3 regions of the Streptomyces sp. NPDC058045 genome follow, and region 3 is predicted to be linked to each of the others. Evidence: riboswitches for the same ligand, from Rfam matches in the RefSeq annotation. Region 3 holds a riboswitch; each other region holds the start of a gene.
The links. Region 3 has a riboswitch for cyclic di-AMP ahead of ACFVST_RS24695 (M23 family metallopeptidase). Riboswitches for the same ligand answer to the same signal wherever they lie in the genome.

Region 1 (5,388 bases), on a different contig from region 3:
CGCCATCCGCATATTTTCGGGGACGCGGTGGCGCACACCCCGGAGGATGTCCGGGAGTTGTGGCTGGGTGCCAAGGCGGAGGCGAAGCAGCGGGAGTCGGTGACGGACGGGGTGCCGTTGGGGCAGCCGGGGTTGGCGCTGGCGGCGAAGCTTGCCTCGCGGGTGCGGACGGCGGGGCTTGAGGTGCCGCTGCCTGCGGGGAGTGGTCTGGGGTACGAGTTGCTGGCGACGGCGGTGCGGGCGGAGGCGGAGGGGGTCGATCCGGAGGCTGCGCTGCGTGTGGCGGCCCGCGCGTACCGTGATGCGATCCGCGCGACGGAAGCCGCCCACCGCTCCTCCTGAGCCCATCCCCTCCTGAGCCCAGTGCCCCTCCTGGGCCCACCGCCCCCTGGCCCCGTCCCCCCCGGTACCGTCCCCTTCATGCACGACGAGTCCCGTACCGGTCCGCCTTCCGCCCCTGTCCGCTCTCCGGAGTTGTCCGGGTGTCCGGAGTTGTTTTCGTGGGAGTTCGCGGCGGATCCGTATCCGGCGTATTCGTGGTTGCGGGAGCATGCGCCGGTGTTCTGGACGCGGTTGCCGAGTGGGGTGGAGGCCTGGTTGGTGACGCGGTATGCGGATGCGCGGGTGGCGTTGGCGGATGGGCGGTTGAGTAAGAATCCGGCTCATCATGATGAGCCGGCGGACGCGCGGGGTCGTACGGGTATTCCGGGGGAGCGGAAAGCCGAGTTGATGACGCATCTGCTGAATATCGATCCGCCGGATCACACGCGGTTGCGTCGGCTGGTGTCGAAGGCGTTCACTCCTCGGCGGGTGGCTGAATTCGCGCCGCGAGTACAGGAGTTGACGGATGGTCTGATCGATGCTTTCGCGGTGCGGGGGGAGGCGGATCTTATTCATGAGTTTGCTTTTCCGCTGCCGATCTATGCGGTGTGCGATCTGCTGGGGGTGCCGCGGGAGGATCAGGATGACTTCCGTGACTGGGCGGGGATGATGATCCGCCATGGGAAGGGTCCGCGGGGTGGGGTGGCCAGGTCGGTGAAGAAGATGCGGGGGTATCTCGCTGAGTTGATTCACCGGAAGCGGGAGGATCCCGGTGACGATCTGATTTCTGGTCTGATCCGTGCTTCGGATCACGGGGAGCATCTCACCGAGAACGAGGCGGCGGCGATGGCGTTCATTCTGCTGTTCGCCGGTTTTGAGACGACGGTGAATCTCATCGGCAACGGGGTGTTCGCGTTGCTGACGCATCCGGAGCAGCGGGGGTTGTTGCAGTCGGCGCTGGTTTCCGGGGATGCGGGGGAGGCGTTGCTGGAGACGGGGGTCGAGGAACTGCTGCGTTTTGACGGGCCGGTGGAGATGGCGACGTGGCGTTTCGCGCGGGAGCCGTTGGTGCTGGGTGGGCAGCGTATTGCGGCGGGTGATCCGGTGTTGGTGGTGCTGGCTGCGGCGGATCGGGATCCGGAGCGGTTCGAGGGGCCTGAGTTGCTGGATCTGGCGCGGGTGGACAATCAGCATCTGGGATACGGGCACGGGATCCACTACTGCCTGGGGGCGCCGTTGGCGCGGTTGGAGGGCAGGGTGGCGTTGGGGACGTTGTTGCGGCGCCTTCCCGATCTGCGGTTGGCGGTGGATTTGTCCGATCTGCGGTGGCGGGGCGGGTTGATCATGCGGGGTTTGCGGACGTTGCCGGTGGAGTTCACACCGTCCGCTGGTCAGAGGGTTTCTGACGTGCCGTCATGAATGTGATGTGTGCGTTATCGCTGATGCATCGACTTGTGACAGGTGTTCGACCCGGCTACGTTCACTGGTGACCTGGGTGAGTTGTCGCCTTGGTTGTCACCTCTGTCACGCGAAAGGCAATCAGATGCTTTCCGGGAACGGTCGGCACCGCCGCCCCCGCCAGGCCCCTGCTCTCGTCGTCGCGGCGGGGGTGGCCGGCTCCGCCATCGCCATCCCGCTGCTGGGCGCCTCCGGCGCGCACGCGGCGACCGCTGCGACCTGGGATCGCCTCGCCGACTGTGAGAGCGGCGGATCGTGGAGTGCGAACGAGCACAACGGCTACTACGGGGGGCTTCAGCTTTCGCAGAAGGTGTGGGAGTCGTACGGCGGTCTTGATTTCGCGCCGCGGGCGGATCTGGCGAGCCGGTCTCAGCAGATAGCCGTGGCGCAGAAGGTGCTGGCCGACAAGGGGCCGCAGGCGTGGCCGAGTTGTGCGCTGGTGCCGGGGCTCGGCAAGATCGCTGGGGGCGTGGGGGTGGACCCGGGCGCCACCGCCGAGTCCGCTTCGCCCAGTTCGTCCGCTTCCCCCGAGACGTCAGGAGGTTCCGGCGGCTCCGATGACTCCGGTACCGCCAGCGACAAGCCTGAAGCCTCCGGATCGCCGGACTCGTCCCAGTTGCCCGACTCATCCCCCTCGCCGGACTCCTCCGGCTCCACCGATGCCGCCGACCCCGCGGGCTCCTCCACTCCGTCCACCGGTTCCGCAGACAAGAACCACCGCGAAGGCGACACTTCCGACAACTCTCGCCCCGCGGACGGCACTTCGGCCGCGCCCACCGAATCCGCCCCCGCCGAATCCGCCCACCCCTCCGGCGGCCCCACGTCCGCCGACCCGGCCGGTTCCGGCCGCCACCGCGGTGGCGCCGCCGACGAGGGCGGGGCCCGCGACTCGTCCGGCCGCCACGCCTCCCGTGACCAGGCGCATGGCGAGGGAACGGGTGAAACGGATGAAGGGGACGGAACGTACAAGGTGCGTCCCGGGGACACGTTGTGGGCCATCGCGGGTGACCACGGGGTCGAGGGCGGATGGTCCGCGCTGTATGAGCGGAACGAGGGAATCGTGGGGAGCGATCCGGACCTGATCGTGCCTGGCCAGACCCTTGATCTTCGTCTTGAATCGGGCGAAACGCAGCGGTAGTTCGCCACTGGATGCCCGTTTTGGGATCGGTGAGAGATGAGTCTCAGAAGCCCTGATCGTCTTTGAATTTCCCGCCCCGGGCTGCTTACGGTCGAGACCGCTCGCCACCGCGGGCACCCTCGGACGCCCCGCCGAATCCTGCCGGCGTCCGAACGGGAACAGTCGTCGCGTCAAGCGCCGAAGGCAGGAGCGGGGGACCCAAGGTAAGTGCCGGGCCCGGCCGTTGGAGGGCTGAGCGGAGACGCGCAGCCGCCCGACGGAAGGTCAGGTCCGGCTGGGGGTGAAGCCGTGCGCCAGGTCGCACGGCCGGGCAATCCTCCCGGTGGCTCGGAAGCGAGCCCGGGAGACCCACCGGCCCGAACCCGACAGCTCACCTCGCAGGCGTCGGTGAGGGGATCACTTCATGCTGCGTTCCAAGGGCAAGCACCGCCGTCCTTCGAAGACCACCCGGGTCGCCGCGCTCGTCGGTGTCACCGGTGCCGCCGTGGCCGTGCCGCTGATGGCCGCCGGTTCGGCCTCCGCCGCCACCGCCTCCGAGTGGGACCAGGTCGCCCAGTGCGAATCCGGCGGCAACTGGTCGATCAACACCGGCAACGGCTTCTACGGCGGCCTGCAGTTCACCAGCTCCACCTGGGCCGCGTACGGCGGCACCCAGTACGCGCCGCGTGCCGACCAGGCCACCAAGGCGCAGCAGATCGCCGTCGGTGAGAAGGTCCTCGCTGGTCAGGGCAAGGGCGCCTGGCCGAACTGCGGTACCGGCCTGTCCAGCACCCCGTACGGCGGCGGTTCGCAGCAGGCGCCCAAGCCGCAGGCGCCGCAGCAGCAGGCCCCGAAGCAGGAGCAGACCCGCCCGGCGGCGCCGAAGCACGCGGACCGCTCCGAGCACCGTGCGGCGCCCAGCCAGAAGAAGACCGTCGAGACCCCGACCGGCAAGAAGGTCAAGAAGGGCGACGGCGAGTACAAGGTGAAGAAGGGCGACACCCTCAGCAAGATCGCCAAGGCGCACCATGTCGAGGGCGGCTGGCAGAAGCTGTTCAAGCTGAACGACGACATCATCGACGACGCCGACTTCATCTACCCGGGCCAGCAGCTCCACCTGAGCTGAACCACCCCGCGGCGCACTCCATGACCGGCCCTCGCCCCGGCGCGTGACACCCCCCGCACGTGCCGGGGCGAGGCCGTCCGTGTGCGCGCCCCCGCCCCTGCGCCACCAGTCGGAGAGCGCCCGGAATCCAGCCGGACGCCGGTCGGGAAGCGGCCGGAAACCATGTGGACTTTGCCCTGGTTCCGGATCATTCGGGCCTGATTTCGTCCCAGGGGACGGGCGGGCGGCGGACCGACCGCCGCGGGCCGGTTAGGCTCGTGCCGCGGGGCGAGGGCGATCCGGCTCCGACCCCGCACCTCCAGCGTCACATCCCAGAAGGAGATGCTCGTGCCGTCCATCGACGTCGTCGTAGCCCGGGAAATCCTGGACTCCCGAGGCAACCCCACGGTCGAGGTCGAGGTCGGCCTCGACGACGGCAGCACCGGCCGTGCCGCCGTCCCGTCCGGTGCCTCCACCGGTGCCTTCGAGGCCGTCGAGCTCCGCGACGGCGACCCCAACCGCTACCAGGGCAAGGGCGTCGAGAAGGCCGTCCTGGCCGTCATCGAGCAGATCGGCCCGGAGCTGGTCGGCTACGACGCCACCGAGCAGCGCCTGATCGACCAGGCGATGTTCGACCTGGACGCCACCGACAACAAGGGCTCCCTCGGCGCCAACGCCATCCTCGGCGTCTCGCTTGCCGTGGCGCACGCCGCCTCCGAGGCCAGCGACCTGCCGCTGTTCCGCTACCTCGGCGGCCCCAACGCGCACCTGCTGCCGGTGCCGATGATGAACATCCTCAACGGCGGTTCGCACGCGGACTCCAACGTCGACATCCAGGAGTTCATGATCGCGCCGATCGGCGCCGAGTCCTTCTCCGAGGCGCTGCGCTGGGGCGCCGAGGTGTACCACACCCTCAAGAAGGTCCTGAAGAACAAGGGCCTCGCCACCGGTCTCGGCGACGAGGGCGGCTTCGCGCCGAACCTCGGTTCCAACCGCGAGGCGCTCGACCTCATCCTGGAGGCGATCAGGGAGGCCGGCTACGCCCCCGGCCAGCAGATCGCCCTCGCGCTCGATGTCGCCGCCTCCGAGTTCTACCAGGACGGCAAGTACCTCTTCGAGGGCAAGGAGCGCTCCGCCGCCGAGATGACCGAGTACTACGAGGACCTGGTGGCCTCGTATCCGCTGGTGTCCATCGAGGACCCGCTGTTCGAGGACGACTGGGCGGGCTGGAAGGTCGTCACCGACAAGCTCGGTGACAAGGTGCAGCTCGTCGGCGACGACCTGTTCGTCACCAACCCGGAGCGTCTGGCCCGCGGTATCGAGGAGGGCTCCGCCAACGCCCTGCTGGTGAAGGTCAACCAGATCGGTTCGCTCACCGAGACCCTGG
Region 2 (5,388 bases), on a different contig from region 3:
CCATCGCCCACCGCTGAGCGGACCCAAGCTCTTTTGCCTCTCGGGCAAGTTATTTGCCTGGGAGGCATTGCTCTGGCTCAATCGAACTATGAGCGCATCCGATCCGGAGCCGCCCGGCCCCGCAGCCCCGGAGCCGACCGGTCCCACCGCAGCCGAACTGACCGCCGTAGCACCCCAGTTGCGCGAGCTGCGCCGCCGCGCCGGACTCACCCTGGAGGCCGCCGCCCGCGACGCCGGACTCTCGCCCGCCCACCTCTCCCGGCTGGAGACCGGCCGCCGTCAGCCCTCCCTGCCGATGCTCCTCGCCCTGGCCCGGGTCTACGCCACCACCGTGGCCGACCTCCTCGGCGAGACACCCGCCGACCCCCGCTCGGTGATCCGCTCCGCCGACATGGAGCCGAACACCGCGGGCGGCTGGACCTACCTCCAGGCCAGTGCGCCCGGCCGCGCCATGCAGGCCTTGCGGGTACGGGTGCCGTACGGCAGCCAGGGCGACATCGTGCGAGTGCACCCGGGGGAGGAGTGGCTGTACGTACTGCGCGGGCGGCTGCGGCTCAGGCTGGGCGACAGCACCCGCCTCCTCGGGCCGGGCGACAGCGCCCACTTCGACTCGCTCACCCCGCACCGGATCGCCGCCGCCGACGAGGACGGCCTCGAACTGCTCTTCCTGCACACGCTGTTGCAGAGCCCGGCCGCCGCACTCTGCCTCGGCCCGGCCGCCGGCCACACCGCCCCGGGAGGCACCCCGTGAACCCACCGGTCCACCCGGAGGACGACCCCACCCCCCAGGCCCCGGTGCGGCGGATGGTTCCCGAGGACAAACTGCCCCGCTCCATCTGGATCCGGCTGGTGGTGTACGTGGTCGTGGTGCACGGCCTGGCGGCGTTCCTGTACCTGCTCTTCAAGCTGGGCGCGGAGTCCGGATAGCGGTAGGTGTGGGCGGTCAGTCCAGCAGCCGGGCGCGCAACCGCTCCCGCACCTCGGCGGTCAGCCCCAGGCCCTCGGTGAGATAGGCCTCGGTCCCGCCCCAGGTGGACTCGATGGTGTCGAAGGCCGCCGCCAGATACTCGGCGCGGGCGTCGAAGAGCGGGCTGAGCAGCTCCATCACCTCGTCGGAGGTGCCGCCCGGGGCGTTGCCGGCGCGGTGCACCCGGTACCGGCGGTGCCGCGCGTTGGACTCCAGGTAGTCGGCCTCGACCGCGTCCCGTTCCACACCCACCGCGAGCAGGGTGACGGCGACGGTCACCCCGGCCCGGTCCTTGCCGGCCGCGCAGTGCATCAGCGCCGGCACACTGTCCTCGGCGAGCGACCGCAGCACCCGCCCCAACTCGTCGGTGCGGTCGGTGATCAGCACCCGGTACGAGTCGATCATGCGCTGGGCGGCGCGGCCCTCGGCGAGCAGGGCACGGAGCTGGTCCAGGTCGCCGTGGCGCACCATCTTCCAGAACTCGGCGCCGTCCGCGGGGTCGTTGAGCGGAATGCTCACATTGCGTACGCCGTCGATCTCCACATCCAGACCGTCCAGGGCGCGGTCGGCGGAATTACGGAAATCGAAGACGGTGTGCAGTCCCAGGGTGCGCAGGAATTCGGTGTCCGCCTTGGTGGCGTGCGCGAGATGGCCGCTGCGGAAGAGCCGTCCCGGGTGCACCTGCCGGCCGTCGGTGGTGGGCAGCCCGCCCACATCGCGGAAATTGCGCACACCGTCAAGTCGGGGTTCGGTCGAGGGGACCTGCTGCGTCACGTGGGCTCCTCCCGTTCGGCCACCGGCTCCGCTCGCCGATGGGCACGAAGTCCCGACCCTACGGCATGGGGCGGCGGTACAGCATGGGTCGCACATCATGGGCTGCGAGTCGATCTGTTCCGGTCTGCCGTATATAAGGCCATATAGAGGCGCGTTGAGGAAACCGGGCGATTGCCATCACATCGGAAGTGTCACCACTCGCCCCAAGTCGCCCTGGAATGCCGGGTTATGAGGCGCGAGAGGGTGAGCAGGATCATAGTGGTGACGGTGGGTGGTGGTGGCCGGAAGGGAGGCGGGTGGGTAAGAGGGCGGGAAGTGGCGGGCGTTGAGAACGTTCCCGCAATTCCGGAAGATCAACGGTCCACGGAGCGTGACCGCATTCTCCGTAAAGGATCTGGGAAAAGCATTCCGCCCGCGCATTCCGTGCTTGTCGCCGCCACGTGCATTCGCCTACGGTCGCGCTCACTCCGGACGGACGCCGAATCCTGCCACCGTCCGGAATCCAACCGACCCACTGCCGGCAGGAGCGGGGGACCCGACAGGTACCACGCCGTCCCGGACGGCTAGGGGTGAAGCCGCTACGAGAAGGCGGCCGGGCATCTCCAGTCCGAACCCGACAGCTCACCTCGCAGGCGCCGGAGAGGACCCGCCATGCCCGCGAAGGGTAGACACCGCCGTACCCGCACGACCTTCCTGTCCCGCTCGCTGACCGTGGCCGGTACCGGGGGCGCCGCGCTCGCGCTGCCGCTGCTGGGTGCCCCCGCGGCGCACGCCGCCCCCGGCCAGTCCGCCAAGCCCGCCCAGGCCCCGGCGCAGACCCGGGCCGCGACGGGGACCGCGTCCGCCGCCACCTACACCGTGCAGGCCGGGGACTGCCTGGCGCGGATCGCGAAGGCGCAGCAAGTCGACGGCGGCTGGCGGCAGTTGTACCGGGACAACCGCGGCGCCATCGGCTCGGACCCGTCGCTGATCCACCCCGGTCTCCGACTCACCCTCGGCAAGCCCGGCGCGGCGAAGGCCGCACCCGAGACCGCCGCCGAGACCGCACCCCGGAGTGCCGCCCCCAAGGCCGCCGCCCCCAAGCCCGCCGCCGCGTCCGCCTCCGCCGGCGGTTATGCGCTGCCCGTGGCCGGTGCCACCGTCGGCACCCCGTACCACCAGGCCGGCGGGATGTGGTCCAGCGGCTACCACACCGGTACCGACTTCGTGGTGCCCACCGGCACCGGGGTGCGCGCCGTCGCCGCGGGCACCGTCGTCTCCGCCGGGTGGGGCGGCGCCTACGGCAACCAGGTCGTCGTCCGGCACGACGACGGCAGGTACTCGCAGTACGCGCATCTGTCCCAACTGGCCGTCGCCGCAGGGCAACAGGTGTCCGGCGGGACGCCGATCGGGCTCTCCGGCGCCACCGGCAACGTCACCGGACCGCATCTGCACTTCGAGATCCGCACCGGCCCGGACTACGGCTCCGATGTCGACCCGGTCGCCTATCTGCGCTCGCACGGCCTGACCATCTGATCCCGGGCACGGCGGACGGCCGGGTGGCGTATCTCACCCACCGTCAACGCCTGGCTACGGTGGCGTAGGTCACTGGTCGCGGTGAAGGATGTCGTCACGTGGCAGAGCCGACATCCTTCACCAGTGACGCGATCCGGTCCTTCGCTGCCCTCGGCGACAGCTTCACGGAGGGCGTCGGGGACCCGGGCCGCGACGGGCACTTCGTCGGCTGGGCCGACCGCCTCGCCGTCCTCCTCGACGACCGCGTGCCCGAACACAGCTTCCGCTACGCCAACCTCGCCGTACGCGGCAAACTCCTCGACCAGATCGTCGCCGACCAGGTGCCGCGGGCCCGGGAACTCGCCCCCGACCTGGTGACGTTCTGCGCCGGCGGCAACGACATCATCCGCCCCGGCACCGACCCGGACGACGTGGCCGAACGCTTCGAGCGCGCGGTGGCCGACCTCAGTTCCGCAGTCGGCACCGTGATGGTCACCACCGGCTTCGACACCCGCGATGTGCCCGTGCTCAAGCGGCTCCGCGGCAAGATCGCCACCTACAACGGGCATGTCCGCGCCGTCGCCGACCGCTACGGCTGCCCGGTGCTCGACCTGTGGTCCCTCAAGACCGTCCAGGACCGCCGCGCCTGGGACGGCGACCGGCTGCACCTCTCACCCGAGGGCCACACCCGGGTCGCCCTCCGCGCCGCGCAGGTCCTCGGCCTGGAGGTGCCCGCCGACCCGGACCAGCCGTGGCCCCCGGAACCGCCGCGCGGCACCCTCGACCTGCGGCGCGACGACATCCACTGGGCCCGCGAGTACCTGGTGCCCTGGATCGGACGCCGCCTCCGCGGCGAATCCTCCGGCGACCACATCGAGGCCAAACGCCCGGACCTGCTGCCGATCCAGGACACGGAGTAGGTACCGAGCAGGTACGGCGGGCCTGGGTCGTGTCCGGCGGAACATATGGCTTTCTGGCGGGTCGGTCGCTGGCCGGTGTCGACTCGGCCCCCTGCACCCGCCCACCAGTACGCGGCCGCCGCCGCCCGCAAGTCCCGGCCGCGGTTCCCGAAAGAAGGTACGACGCCCCGGCACCACCGCCCCGAGGGGGACTCGGGCGGTCCCCGGTGGCGGAGTTCGGCCAAGTCATTGCGGACCTGACGCTCGGCCGTCGTCGGCGGGGCGCCTGCCCAAACGGGGTCCACCCGAGGTTCCTTCGAGGTCCCCGAGGTCGGGGGACGGGGGCGCGAGGGCGGCGGGGACAGCCTGGGTGGGGCTGCGGAAACTCAGTTCCCGCCGTCCCCCACAGCGTCGGCAAGCCCGCGCCGCGACTGCTCCCGCACACGGAAGCGGAGCGTGGTGACGGCGCCCGACTGGGTGTTGCCGAACGGTTCCAGCTCGACCCTGCCGAGGCTCGGGGGCGAGAAGCGGACACCGTCCCCGAGGAGCACCGGCAGCACGTACACCAGGATCTCGTCGACGAGCCCGTGCCGCAGGCACTGGGCGGCCACGTCGGCACCGAGGATCTCCAGGTTCCTGCCGCCCGCGGCGCGGCGTGCCGTGGCGACGGCCTCCTCAAGTCCACAGGTGAGAAAGGTGACCGCAGGGTCCGGCTCCTCCGGCGGCCGGTGGGTGAGGACGAACTGGGCGCCCCCGTCGTAGCCGGTGCCCTCGTCGGCCATCCGTCGCGCGACCTCGTAGGTGCCGCGGCCGATGAGCATGGCCCCCGTGGCCGCCATGACCTCCGGGACGTCGTCCGGGGTCAGATATTCGGCGATCCAGTCCATCGCATGTCCACGGCCGGCGATGAAACCGTCCAGCGACATGGCCCGGTTCACGACCACTCTTCCGGTGCCGGTGCTGATCTCGCTCATACGTCTTCCCAAGGAGAGTGGAGGCCGGAAGCCGCATCATAGGCCGCCCGGGACGGGCAACGGCCTTACCGGACACCCTCGTTGCTCAGGCGGTCTGTACCCACGGGGCGATGCCCTGGCCCGGCCCGCATCCGCCTGCACCACCGACACCACCGACACCACCGACACCACCGACACCACCGACCCTCGCCCTCGAACCGGTCGACGTTCCCGAACCCGACGGTGAGCCAGGTTCTGCCGGGGCGCCGTCCCCGCAGGAGGCCGAGTCGACGCCGACCAC
Region 3 (5,388 bases):
CGAAGAAGTACCACCTGACGGAGAAGTCCACCATCGCCGACCTGAAGGCGGCCGCACCCGGCCTGGTCATCGGCGGCTCACCCGAGTTCCAGCCCCGGCACCAGGGCCTCAAGGGCCTGAAGTCCGTCTACGGCGTGGAGTTCAAGTCGTTCAAGGCACTCGACGCGGGCGGCCCCCTCACCACCGCCGCCCTCAAGAGCGGCAACATCCAGGCCGGTGACGTCTTCACCACCGACCCCGGCATCGCCAAGAACAAGTTCCTCGCCCTGAAGGACCCGGAGAACCTCTTCGGATTCGAGAACGTGGTCCCGCTGGTACGCAAGGCGGACCTGCCGAAGAAGGCCGCCGGCGTCCTGGACGCGGTGTCCGCGAAGCTCGACACCGCGACCCTGCTGAAGCTCAACACCCAGGTACAGAACGACCATCAGGACCCCATGGACGCCGCCAAGAAGTGGCTGGCCTCCGCCGGCCTCGACTGACCCGCGACCACCTCCTCCTCCGCCGCCCGGGTTGCGGCGTGGCCCGCACGGCGCAACCCGCCCTGCGCACCCGCCGATCCCGCGGCACGCTGCCAGAGGGCATCGGCGGGCCGCACCGGTCCGCCACCCCTACCCGGAGGTGGAGATGACGACGGCACGGCAGCACCCACGGGTGCGTCTCGGGCAGGCCCGAGGCCCTGGTGCACCGCTGGTGCTGCTGCTGGTGCCGCTGCTGGTCTCGCTGCTCGCCTCCTGTGGCACCCTGCCCGGCGCGAGCACCACCGCCCACGCCAAGCCCGTCGGGAACGGCGACTTCCACCACCCCGGAGTCGTCGTCAGCAAAGCCCAACTCGACACCGCACGCGACCGCGTCAACGCCGGCAAGCAGCCCTGGCTCTCCTCCTACCTCGCCATGCGCGACAGCAAGTACGGCTCCCTCGCCTACCGGGCCACCCCCTTCGCAACCGTGCAGTGCCCACCCGACACCCGCCCCGGACACGGCTGCGTGGAGGAACGCCAGGACGCCGTCGCCGCCTACACCCAGGCCCTCCTCTGGTACATCACCCGCGACCGGCAGCACGCCGCCAAAGCCGAGCAGATCATGGACGCCTGGTCCGCCGAGGTGAAACGGCACACCGACGGCAACGCCGGACTCCAGACCGCGTGGGCCGGCTCCACCTGGGCCCGCGCCGCGGAGATCGTCCGCCACACCGGCGCCGGCTGGCCCGAGCCCCGGGTGCACCGCTTCGAGACCATGCTGCGCACCGCGTACCTGCCCGAGGTCGACAAGAAGGTCCCCGACTACAACGGCAATTGGGACCTCGCCATGACGGACGCCGCCATCGCCATCGCCGTCTTCCTCGACGACCACCGCACCTTCGACACCTCCCTCGCCCGCTTCAAGTCCCGCGTCCCCGCGTACTTCTACCTCTCCTCCGACGGGAAGAGCCCCAGGACGGTGCCCGGCAGCAGCTCCCGCACCCCGCGGCAGATCGACACCTACTGGTTCGGGCAGAACGTCTACGCCGACGGCCTCGGGCAGGAGACCTGCCGCAACTTCATGCACGTCGGCTACTCGCTCGCCGCCACCGGGCATATCGCGGAGACCGCCTGGCACCAGGGCGTCGACCTGTACTCCGGGGTGAAGGACCGGCTGAAGGCCGCCCTGGAATTCCACTCCCGCTACCAGCTCGGCGCCCGCGCCCCCGGCTGGCTCTGCGGCGGCAAGGTGGAACGCACCCTCGGCCCCGACCTGGAGGTCGACGCCAACCACCTGGAGAACCGGCTCCATCTGTCGCTGCCGCAGACCGACAAACTGAACCGGAGGACCCGGCCCGCCGGCACCGACGACCTGTTCGTCGCCTGGGAGACCCTCACCCACGACGACAGCCCCGGGAAGTGACCTGCCGGGCGCGATGTGCGCGGCACCCCGCGAATGGCGTACACTTCAACTCATCGACGCGGGGTGGAGCAGCTCGGTAGCTCGCTGGGCTCATAACCCAGAGGTCGCAGGTTCAAATCCTGTCCCCGCTACTGAAGGCCGAGGGGCCGGAACCAGAAAATGGTTCCGGCCCCTCGGTGCGTTCCCGGCCGGACCCCGTAGACCGGTCGGACCGCACGGGTCGCCGGGTCGGCCGCGGCGGGAGAACCTGTACGGGGCGCCGCAGCGGGCGCGAGGCGGCGGGAGACGCAGGTGGGCCAGCCAATATCAGACGAGAACGGGCAGCCCGGCCCGGTGCCCCACACGGCCAGCCGCCTCCTCACCGAACAGAACTTCGTCCGCGCCCTGCCGGTGCTGCTGATCGCCGTGTCGGCCCTGGTCGTCGCCGTGGTGCCGGTCCGCTACAGCGTGGTGCCGGTCCTGGTGGCGCCGCCCCTCGTCGCCGCCACCTTCTACCGGCTCCGCGGCACCGTGCTCATCGGACTCGCCTCCCTCGCCATCATGATCGTCCGCCGCCTCGACGTCGGCGACATCGCCCAGACCCGCGGCGTCAGCGGGATCGCCACCTTCCTCGTCGTCAGCCTGCTCGCCGTCCTCATCAACCGCGAAGTACGCCGCAGCGACGCCCTGCTCGCCTCCTCACGGCAGGTCGCGGAAGCCGCACAGCGCGCCGTACTGCCCGCACCGCCGGCCCGCCTCGCCGGCCTCGACATCGCCGCCCGCTACGAGGCCGCCCAGGCGGAGGCCTTCATCGGCGGCGACTTCTACGCCGTGCAGGACACGCCGCACGGCATCCGCATCGTCCTCGGCGACGTACGCGGCAAGGGCATGGACGCGGTCGGCGCCGTCGCCGTCGTCATCGGCGCCTTCCGGGAGGCCGCGGAATGGGAGAACACCCTGGAGGCCGTCGCCCGCCGACTCGACCGGGCCCTCAGCCGGGACGCCGTCCTGCGCTACGGCGACGAACCCGCCACCGGCCCCGGCCGGGACGCCGCCCTGGAGAGCTTCGCCACCGCCGTCCTCGTCGAGATCCCGCACGGCGAATCCCGGCTGCGGCTCCTCAACCGCGGCCACCCCGACCCGCTGCTCCTCGCCGTCGACGGCAGACTCCGCGAACTGCCGCCCGCGGAGGCCGCGCTCCCGCTGGGCTTCGGCGACCTCGGCGGCCGGCCCGACCGGTCCACCGAGACCGACTTCCCGCCCGGCGCCACCCTCCTCCTCTTCACCGACGGCCTCACCGAGGCCCGCGACCGTCACGGAACCTTCTACGATCCCGTGACCTTTCTCACCGGCCGCGTCTTCCGCACCCCCGGCGCCATGCTCACCACCCTCGTCGAAGACGTCCGCCGCTACACCGGCGACGGGTCCACCGACGACCTGGCGCTACTCGCGGTACGCCGCCCCATCACCCCGTGGACCGGCCCGGAGGGCATCCGGCCGCGGTGAAAGAGCCGCAGGCGAGGCCCGCGTTACCAGGGGTGACCGTGCGACGCCGCTGCGCACCGGAACTGAGCACCCGTCAGAAGCGCGCACTTCGCGGAACGCGGTTCAACTCGGCCGCATCCGCCCGCAGGTGCCCCGAAAAGTCCGCTGCCCCGCCGTCAACGATCAGCCGGAACGGCTTGGAATCGAACCCCCTCGTCTATTAACGTTCGATAACGCAGCGCGGTCGTCCCAGCCGTCACCAGCGTCGGCTCCGTGCGCACGCGCCGAATCCCGCAAGGGAACCGGGGAACCACCAACTTGGGGTGAATCCGGCCTCCTTCCCTGCCTGTGTGAAGGAAGCCGGTAGGAGACCTTCCTGCTCCGAACCCGTCAGCTAACCCGGTAGGCGAGAAGGAAGGAAAGGAGCACGCCCCCGTGGCGTCCAACCGCCCTGCCCCCGAGCCCCGTTACGCGCCCCACCCCCACGGCGCCTTCCCCGACGGGTTCGACCCCTACGGCAGCACCCGCGCCTTCACCGTCCCCGCCCCCCGCGGCGCCTACCAGCACCAGGGCGCCTACCAGGACCAGTGGGAGGCGGAAGGCCACGGCACCGCCTACTTCGACGCCTACCCGGGCCCCGAGCAGCCCGAGGCCGAGGACGACTATCAGGAGTGGAACCCCACCGAGGACACCGTCCGCCCGGTCCGCGGCCGGCACCGTGTCGCCAAGCAGCGCGGCGGCCTGGCCCGTTCCTCCACCGTCCTCGGCGTCGGCGTGATCGCCGCGGTCGGCGCCGGCGGCATAGCCTCCGCGCAGGGCAAGCCCCCGGTGAGCGTCTCCGTACCGGACCTGTCGACCGTCACCGACTCCCTGCCCGACGCCAAGTCACTGCCCGGCGTCGGCTCCCTGATCTCCGACGACTCCGGCGACGAGACGACCACCCAGGCCGCACCGCTCACCGGCGCCGGGCTCACCACCACCGACACCGAGGACGGCACCACCGACGCCGGTGAGGCACTGCGCAGCCGCATCCTCCAGCAGGCCGAGCAACAGCAGGACCACGCCTCGTCCGCCGCCGCTGCCGCCGCCCAGGACGCCGCCGCGCAGAAGGCCGCCGAAGAGGCCGCCAGCCAGCAGAAGAAGGCCGCGGACGACATCAAGGCCAAGAAGGAGGCGGCGAAGAAGAAGGCCGCCGAGGAGGCCGCGAAGAAGCGGGAGCGGGAGCGCCTCGCCAAGCTCGCCAAGAGCTTCAGCCTCCCCGCCGTCTCCTACACCCTCACCTCGCACTTCGGGGACCCCGGCGCCATGTGGTCCTCCGGGCACCACACCGGCCTCGACTTCGCCGCCCCCACCGGCACCCCCCTCAAGGCCATCCACACCGCCACCGTCAAGGAGGCCGGCTGGGCCGGCGCCTACGGCTACCGCACCGTCCTCGAACTCGATGACGGCACCGAGCTGTGGTACTGCCACCAGTCCTCGCTGAACGTCAGCGCCGGGCAGAAGGTCACCACCGGCGACACCATCGGCCGCGTCGGCGCCACCGGCAACGTCACCGGCCCCCACCTCCACCTGGAGGTCCACCCCGGCGGCGCCGGAGCCATCGACCCGCTGGGCTGGCTCCAGAACAAGGGCATCAACCCCTGACACCCCACACCCCGGCGGCCCTGGCGACACCCCCCCGACGCCAGGGCCGCCGGCCTGCGCCCGCCCCCAACACCCGCCCGCGCAAAGCCCGTTCAGGCACCGCCCGTTCCCGCACCGCCCGGGTACCGCTGCGGGGCGGGCGGCTGCGCGTACGGATTGGGATACGGGTGCTGATACGGGAGCGGAGACGGGTGTGCGTACGGGTTGAGGTGGGGGTGGGGTGCGGTGCGGGGGTCCCAGGCGGGCCAGGGGCCCCACGGTGGGACGGGCACCGGGGCCGCCGCCCGCGCCGCGTACTCCAGGGCCGGCCCGGCCACCGCCCGCCGCGACCACAACTCGTGCAGCAGCGCCCGCTCCCGCGCCGCGTAGTCGGGCCCCGGACGCCCGGCCCGCCGGGTG

Region 1: another riboswitch for cyclic di-AMP. It lies ahead of ACFVST_RS08920 (transglycosylase family protein); the one in region 3 lies ahead of ACFVST_RS24695 (M23 family metallopeptidase).
Region 2: another riboswitch for cyclic di-AMP. It lies ahead of ACFVST_RS01195 (M23 family metallopeptidase); the one in region 3 lies ahead of ACFVST_RS24695 (M23 family metallopeptidase).

Annotation. Positions count from the first base shown of each region.
Region 1 is NZ_JBHVRR010000010.1:28,511-33,898, reverse strand. It holds gene ACFVST_RS08935 (MazG family protein) at 1-342, shown strand, start outside; gene ACFVST_RS08930 (cytochrome P450) at 421-1,740, shown strand; gene ACFVST_RS08925 (transglycosylase family protein) at 1,865-2,917, shown strand; cyclic di-AMP (ydaO/yuaA leader) riboswitch at 3,083-3,316, shown strand; gene ACFVST_RS08920 (transglycosylase family protein) at 3,321-4,022, shown strand; gene eno (phosphopyruvate hydratase) at 4,344-5,388, shown strand, end outside.
Region 2 is NZ_JBHVRR010000001.1:249,431-254,818, reverse strand. It holds gene ACFVST_RS01215 (aspartate aminotransferase family protein) at 1-17, shown strand, start outside; gene ACFVST_RS01210 (helix-turn-helix domain-containing protein) at 89-751, shown strand; gene ACFVST_RS01205 (DUF6126 family protein) at 748-927, shown strand; gene ACFVST_RS01200 (tyrosine-protein phosphatase) at 944-1,741, opposite strand; cyclic di-AMP (ydaO/yuaA leader) riboswitch at 2,208-2,389, shown strand; gene ACFVST_RS01195 (M23 family metallopeptidase) at 2,393-3,256, shown strand; gene ACFVST_RS01190 (SGNH/GDSL hydrolase family protein) at 3,355-4,155, shown strand; gene ACFVST_RS01185 (dihydrofolate reductase family protein) at 4,521-5,108, opposite strand.
Region 3 is NZ_JBHVRR010000053.1:17,737-23,124, reverse strand. It holds gene ACFVST_RS24715 (ABC transporter substrate-binding protein) at 1-479, shown strand, start outside; gene ACFVST_RS24710 (alginate lyase family protein) at 625-1,881, shown strand; tRNA gene ACFVST_RS24705 (tRNA-Met) at 1,939-2,012, shown strand; gene ACFVST_RS24700 (PP2C family protein-serine/threonine phosphatase) at 2,173-3,366, shown strand; cyclic di-AMP (ydaO/yuaA leader) riboswitch at 3,618-3,769, shown strand; gene ACFVST_RS24695 (M23 family metallopeptidase) at 3,781-4,989, shown strand; gene ACFVST_RS24690 (PrsW family intramembrane metalloprotease) at 5,082-5,388, opposite strand, start outside.